DNA from 2 places in the Streptomyces sp. NPDC096310 genome. Region 2 is predicted to be linked to the other one. Evidence: riboswitches for the same ligand, from Rfam matches in the RefSeq annotation. Region 2 holds a riboswitch; the other holds the start of a gene.

Region 1 (3,390 bases), on a different contig from region 2:
GTCCGCGGTCCTGAATCTCGTCGGCGCGTTCCTGTCCGTGGAGGTCGCCAAGACGATCTCCGGCGGGCTCATCAACGAGCGGGGCATCAGAACAGAAGTGATCTTCGCGGCGCTCGTCGGCGCCATCCTGTGGAATCTCCTCACCTGGCTGCTCGGACTCCCGTCCAGCTCCTCCCACGCGCTCTTCGGCGGCCTGATCGGCGCCACCCTGATGTCCGTCGGCGCCTCCGGCGTCAACGGCGGGGTCGTCATCACCAAGGTCCTGATCCCCGCGCTCGCCGCCCCCGTGGTCGCCGGGCTCGCCGCCCTGCTGGCGACGAGGCTGACGTACCGGATCGGCCGCGGTACGGACGACAAGGCCACCGCCAAGGGCTACCGGGCCGGGCAGATCGCCTCCGCCGGGCTCGTCTCGCTCGCCCACGGCACCAACGACGCGCAGAAGACCATGGGCGTCATCACGCTCGCCCTGGTCACCGGTGGTGTCCTCGCCCCCGGCTCCAACCCGCCCCTGTGGGTGATCGTCTCCGCGGGCATCGCGATCGCGCTCGGCACGTACCTCGGCGGCTGGCGCATCATCCGCACCATGGGCACCGGCCTCACCGACCTCCAGCCGCAGCAGGGCTTCGCCGCCCAGACCAGCGCAGCCACCGTCATCCTGGCCTCCTCGCACCTGGGCTTCTCGCTCTCCACCACGCAGTCCTGCTCCGGCGCCGTGATGGGCGCGGGGCTCGGCCGCAAGGGCGGCGTGGTGCGCTGGTCCACCGCCACCCGGATGTTCGTCGCCTGGGGGCTGACGCTGCCGGCCGCGGGACTGGTCGCCGCCGGCGCCGAGTTCCTGACCGGCCAGGGCACCTGGGGCATCGCCGTCGTCGCGGTGCTGCTGGTCGCGGGCTCCGCCGGGATCTGGCTCGCCTCGCGCCGCCGCCCGGTCGACCACACCAACGTCACCGCCGAGCCCGCCGCGGGCACCGGCCTCGCCGCCGAGCCGGCCGGAGTGGTCACCACCGCCATGGCGGCCGTCACCCCGCCTCCGCCGGCGGGCGCCGCCGACCAGGACCTCTCGACCACCATCCCGGCCCCCGCGGCCACCACCCCGGGCCAGACCGGTGAGCCGGCCCGCCCCGCCACGGTGTAAGGAAGCGACCGTATGAACATCGACTGGGCAGCACTCGGCTCCGTCTTCGGCGTCAGCCTCGTGGCGACCGTCGGCCTCGTGGGCCTGTTCACCCTGGGCATCGTGGGCCTCGCCAAGCGCGGCTCCACGGCCGCGCCAGGACCGGCCGGCACCTCGGCCGCCGCCTCCACCCCCGCCACCGGCCCCGCGCCGCTCGCGGCCCGCGCCGGCGCCTGCCTGTGCTTCGCGCTCTGCGCCGGGGCCGTCGCGTACGGGATCAGTCTCATCGTGGCCTGAGCCCACGAGCACGCCCCCAGGAGCCCCGCATCGGCCGACCGGCCCGATGTGGGGCTCCGCACACTGTCCCGCCGCAGGTCAAGGATGAGTTGACGGGTGTTGCGGAGCGTGGTGGACTTCCGGGGCCATTGACGACGGCAGCAGAGGAAGCCGGTGCGAATCCGGCGCGGTCCCGCCACTGTCACTGTGAGCCTCGCCTCCAGGAGCCAGGAACTCTCGCCGTCGTACTCCGAACGTCGAACCGGGGCGCGGACCCTGAGTGAGGACACTTCGCCATGCCTGGCTGCGGTTTTGCCGCGCGCGGCGGTTCAGCCGCCCCTGCCGCCGAGCGGGTCTTCGCGTACGGCGCCACCCTCGGCCTGCTGGGCGACCGGCTGTTCGGCGATCCGCGCCGGGGACATCCGGTGGCCGCCTTCGGGCGGGCCGCCGGGGCCGTCGAACGCGCGCTGTGGCGCGACCACCGCGGCTGGGGTGCGCTGCACACCGCGCTGTGCGCCGGAGGCGCCGCCGGGGCCGCGGCACTGGCCGCCACCGCGGTACGCCGCAGCCCCGCCGCCTCCGTGGCGCTGACCGCCACCGCCACCTGGGCCGTGGTCGGGGGCGCCTCGCTGGGCCGCGAGGCGCGGGCCGTCGGCGCCGCGCTGGCCGCCGGGGACCTCGAAGCCGCCCGGCGGCGCCTGCCGCATCTGTGCGGGCGTGACCCGTACTCCCTGGACGAGGCGCAGATCGCGCGCGCCGTCGTGGAGTCCGTCGCCGAGAACACCTCCGACGCCGTCGTGGGCGCCCTGGTGTGGGGCGCGGTCGCCGGGGCGCCGGGGCTCGCCGGGTTCCGGGCCGTGAACACACTGGACGCGATGGTGGGTCACAAGAGCGAGCGTTACCGCCGGTTCGGCTGGGCGTCGGCCCGGCTCGACGATGTCGTGGGGTGGCCGGGGGCCCGGCTGACCGCCGCGCTGGCCGTCGCCGCCGGAGAGGACAGGCGCGGTGCGCTGCGGGCCGTACGGCAGGACGCGCACCGCCATCCGAGCCCCAACGCGGGGCCGGTGGAGGCCTCGTTCGCCGGGGCGCTGGGGGTACGGCTCGGCGGAACGCTCGCGTACGGCGGGCGCGTGGAGCACCGCCCCGTCCTGAACGGCACGGGGCGCCCGGTCGGGGTCCAGGACATCGAGCGCGCCGTGCGGCTGGCCCGCCGGGTCAACGTGCTCGCTCTCGCGGCCTGTGTCACGGGCCGCCTCGGGTACGGCGCGGTGCGCGCGGCCCTCACCACCAGGAGGCGCGGATGAGCCGGAACAGCGGGGGCACGGGGCTCGGCGGAGGGCTGCTGATCGCCGGTACGACCTCCGACGCGGGCAAGAGCGTCGTCACGGCGGGGATCTGCCGCTGGCTGGCGCGCCGGGGTGTGAAGGTCGCGCCGTTCAAGGGCCAGAACATGTCGCTGAACTCGTTCGTGACGCGCGAGGGCGCGGAGATCGGGCGCGCCCAGGCGATGCAGGCGCGGGCCGCGCGGGTGGAGCCGACCGCGCTGATGAACCCCGTGCTGCTGAAGCCGGGCAGCGACCGCAGCAGCCAGGTGGTGCTGATGGGCAAGCCGGTCGGGGAGCTGAGCGCCCGCGGCTACCACGGCGGCCGGCAGGAAGCGCTGCTCGAACCCGTGCTGGCGTGCCTCCAGGAGCTGCGGTCCACGTACGACGCCGTGATCTGTGAGGGCGCGGGCAGCCCGGCCGAGATCAATCTGCGCCGTACCGACATCGTGAACATGGGGATCGCGCGGGCCGCGCGGCTGCCGGTGGTCGTGGTCGGGGACATCGACCGGGGCGGGGTCTTCGCCTCCTTCTTCGGGACGACCGCGCTGCTGAGCCCGGAGGACCAGGCGCTGGTCGCCGGGTATCTCGTCAACAAGTTCCGGGGCGATGTCTCGCTGCTGGAGCCGGGGCTCGACATGCTGCGCGGGCTGACCGGGCGGGCGACGCTCGGCGTGC
Region 2 (3,390 bases):
GGACGCCGAGGGATTCGACGGCATGGCCGAGGGTGGACGAGCCGTCGGTGCGCAGGGCGGTACGCCCCTCACGTCGCTCGGCCGGGACGAAGAGGCGCAGTTCGGGGGCGAAGGTGATGTGGATCTCCGGTCCGTTCACGCCGTCAGGATGTCACCGCACGGCCGGGCGGGCCAGGGATTTCCCGGGGCCCGGTGCGGGCGTACGCCGTGGGTGGGACGCCTACCGTCGCCGTGAAGTCCCGGACGGGATGGGCCTGGTCGCTGTAGCCGAGGTCGGCGGCGAGCGCGGGCCTCGTCGGTGGGGCGGGCGAGGGGCCGGATCGCGGGGTCCGTCCTGATCCGGTCGACGAGGGCATGGCGCGCAGGGCCGCGTGGGGCGCGCCGGGTGCCGAGGAGGGCACGTCGGGGGCGACGGGGCTGCCGGCCAGGACGGTCGGCTCGATGGTGCCGAGGGACCTGACGGTGCACGCGTGGGACCTGGCGCGGGCGACGGGCCAGCCGTACGAGCCGGAGGCGGCGCTCGTCGGGGTGCTGGTGGCGGAGTTCGGGGCGCTGGCGCCGACGGCCCGGCGGATGGGGATGTCCGGGGAGCCGGTGGCGGAGGGCGCCGCTCCGTTCGATGTGCTGCTGGCGCTGACGGGGCGCGGCCCGGGCTGGACGCCGCAGCGGTAGGCCTCGGCGGGCCTGGCCGGCCTGCGGGCCCCCGGTGGGGCGTGCGGGTCTTCAGGGCCTTGTGGGTGGCGGCAAGGATTCGGCGTCCGCAGGGCGGGCACACGGTCGGCGAGTACCACTTTCGACAGTAAGTGGGCGAAGAGGAGGGGACATGGAGATATCCGGCATTTTCGTTGCCGTCGTCGTCGGCATCGTCATCGGTGTGCTCGGCCGGCTCGTGGTGCCCGGGCGCCAGCGCATCGGGGTGCTGTGGACCATCGGCGTCGGTATCGTCGCGGCGCTCGTCGGTACGTTCATCGCGGCGGCGTTCGGCGTCGCGGACACCAAAGGCTTCGACTGGATCGAGCTGATCATCCAGGTCGGCCTGGCGGCCGTGGGGGTGGCCGCGCTGGACCGAGCCAAGGGCCGCGGCTGATTCTCAGATTTCCTCTCCGGTGCCTTCGCCGGCGAGCGGACGGCCGCTGAGCAGGTTCCAGCGGCCGTCCCGTCCGGTGAACTCGGTGGCGGTGAGCGGCCGTACGTCGAACCGCCAGAACGTTCCGGCGGCCGTGCCGAGCGCGTGGACGGTGGCGGCGCGGACGATGTCCGGCTCGGCCACGGCGACCACCCGGGGGGTGTTCTGCCCCAGCGCGTCGAGCCAGCGGCCGACGCGGGCCTGGAGCGCGAGCAGGGACTCACCGCCGTGCGGCGCGGCGGCGGGGTCGGCGAGCCAGGCGCTCACCGCCCGCGGTTCCGCGGCGGCGACCTCGTCGAGGGTCCTGCCCCGCCAGCGGCCCATCGCCCAGGGCGCGAGGTCGGGCAGCGGCCGCGCGTCCAGGCCGAGCAGGCGGGCGGTCGTACGGCAGCGGGGCGAGGGCGAGACGTACACGGCGGCGGTACGGGCGCCGCGGAGGAAGTCCTCCCGTACGGCCTCGGTCTGACGTACCCCGGCGGTGTCCACCGCGCTGTCCTGCCCGGCCCCGGGGTCGCCCACCGCGCCGGGGGCGTTCCCGGGGGTGTCCGCGGGGCCGTCGTACCCGGGGCCGTCCCCGGGCGCCTCGGGCCGCCGGACTTCCGGTGGTTCCTCGCCGAAGCGGGCCGCGCGCAGGGCCGGTCCCATGGCGGGTGAGATGAGCAGCACGCGGATCGTCATGGCAAGGGCCCCCTTGGCCCGTCTGCCGGTTCGCGGTACCTTCACGTCGATATCCACGACGGCGAGACGGAAGTCCGGTGAGATTCCGGCACGGTCGCGCCACTGTATGCCGGGTGCCGGCCGCGTGCCATGCGGCGGGGGCCCGGTGAGTCAGACCCGAAGGCCGTCGTTCGAGCTCCATGAAACGGGACGCGAGTTCCCCAAGGAGGATCTGCCATGGCTCAGTCCATAGCGTCTGCGAACGCGGCCGTCGCGCCCACCTCGTCCACCGTCGCCGTACCGGCTCCGCTTCCGCTGCGCGCCGTTCTGCCGTGGGCGGTCTTCGTCGGCACCCTGATGCTGGTGCTGCTCTACTTCGTCGGCGCCGAACAGGGCGCGACGTCGGTGATCTCCGGTTCCGGTGTGCACGAGTGGGTGCACGACGGCCGTCATCTGCTCGGTTTCCCCTGCCACTGACCTGACGGCGATCACGGAGCACGGAGATTACGGAGATATACGCGCATGCATGCCTCCACCGTCAGAATCATCCTGGTCCGCGGCATGGTCGCGGGCGTGCTGGCCGGGCTTCTCGCCTTCGCGCTGGCCTACTTCGCGGGTGAGCCGTCCGTACGGGACTCCATCGCCCAGGAGGAGGCCCGGTCCGCCCCGGCGCATCACCACGGCGCGGCACCGGACTCCGGCGCGGCCGGGGAGGAGGAAGAGGAACTGGTCAGCAGGCCCGTCCAGTCGACGTTCGGACTCGCCACCGGTGTACTGGTGTACGGGGTGGCCCTGGGCGGTATCGCCTCGCTGGTCTTCGCCGTGAGCCTGGGCAGGATCGGCCGGTTCGGTCCACGGGCGACCGCGGCGCTGGTCGCGGGCGCCGCCTTCACGACCGTCTGTCTGGTGCCGTTCCTGAAGTATCCGGCGGCGCCGCCCGCCGTCGGCAGCCCGGACACCATCGGCAGACGCACCACGCTGTTCTTCCTGATGATCCTGCTCAGCGTGTTGCTGGCGGTCATCGCCGTCATCGCGGGCCGACGGCTGGCGCCCCGGCTCGGCAACTGGAACGCGTCGCTCGCCGCCGGTGGCGGTTACGTGGCCGTGGTGGCCGTCGCCTGTCTGGTGCTGCCCGGCAACACCGACGCCGTTCCCGCGTCCTTCCCCGCCGCGCTGCTGTGGGAGTTCAGGCTCGCGTCGCTCGGTGTGCAGGCGCTGCTGTGGACGGCCTTCGGGCTGATCTTCGGCGTACTGGCCGAGCGCGCGCTCCGGCCGCGGGCGGCTGCCGTCCCCGCGCCGGCCGCCGGGACCGTGGGGACCTCGGGGACCGGGGCCTCGGGGGCCGGGACCATGGGGGAGGTCACTCGCTGACGCCCACCACGTGGCGTACCGTCTCCGGCGCCGCCATGAAGTCGAGCATGGCGCGGGCGACATCGGCGCGGGCGATGCGGTTGCCGGGCGGGCCCGCGTCGATCGCGTGCCGGTAGATGCCTCGGCCCGCGCCGTTCGTCAGCCGGGGCGGCCGTACCGACGTCCAGTCGAGGTCGCTGTCGGCCAGGGTCCGTTCCATCAGCTCCAGGTCCGTGTACACCTCCCTGAGGATCACC

What was found. Region 2 has a riboswitch for cobalamin ahead of ACIQ7D_RS34320 (CbtB-domain containing protein). Riboswitches for the same ligand answer to the same signal wherever they lie in the genome.
Region 1: it holds a riboswitch for cobalamin, as region 2 does, so the genes downstream of both, ACIQ7D_RS33035 (cobalamin biosynthesis protein) here and ACIQ7D_RS34320 (CbtB-domain containing protein) in region 2, are expected to answer to the same signal.

The regions. Positions count from the first base shown of each region.
Region 1 is NZ_JBIWFO010000028.1:49,337-52,726, forward strand. Features, by position in the region: gene ACIQ7D_RS33025 (anion permease) at 1-1,135, shown strand, start outside; gene ACIQ7D_RS33030 (hypothetical protein) at 1,148-1,411, shown strand; cobalamin riboswitch at 1,530-1,650, shown strand; gene ACIQ7D_RS33035 (cobalamin biosynthesis protein) at 1,687-2,694, shown strand; gene ACIQ7D_RS33040 (cobyric acid synthase) at 2,691-3,390, shown strand, end outside.
Region 2 is NZ_JBIWFO010000032.1:43,387-46,776, reverse strand. Features, by position in the region: gene ACIQ7D_RS34340 (Mut7-C RNAse domain-containing protein) at 1-139, opposite strand, end outside; gene ACIQ7D_RS34335 (hypothetical protein) at 355-672, shown strand; gene ACIQ7D_RS34330 (GlsB/YeaQ/YmgE family stress response membrane protein) at 824-1,087, shown strand; gene ACIQ7D_RS34325 (histidine phosphatase family protein) at 1,091-1,804, opposite strand; cobalamin riboswitch at 1,827-1,983, shown strand; gene ACIQ7D_RS34320 (CbtB-domain containing protein) at 2,021-2,260, shown strand; gene ACIQ7D_RS34315 (CbtA family protein) at 2,306-3,154, shown strand; gene ACIQ7D_RS34310 (NAD(P)-dependent oxidoreductase) at 3,144-3,390, opposite strand, start outside.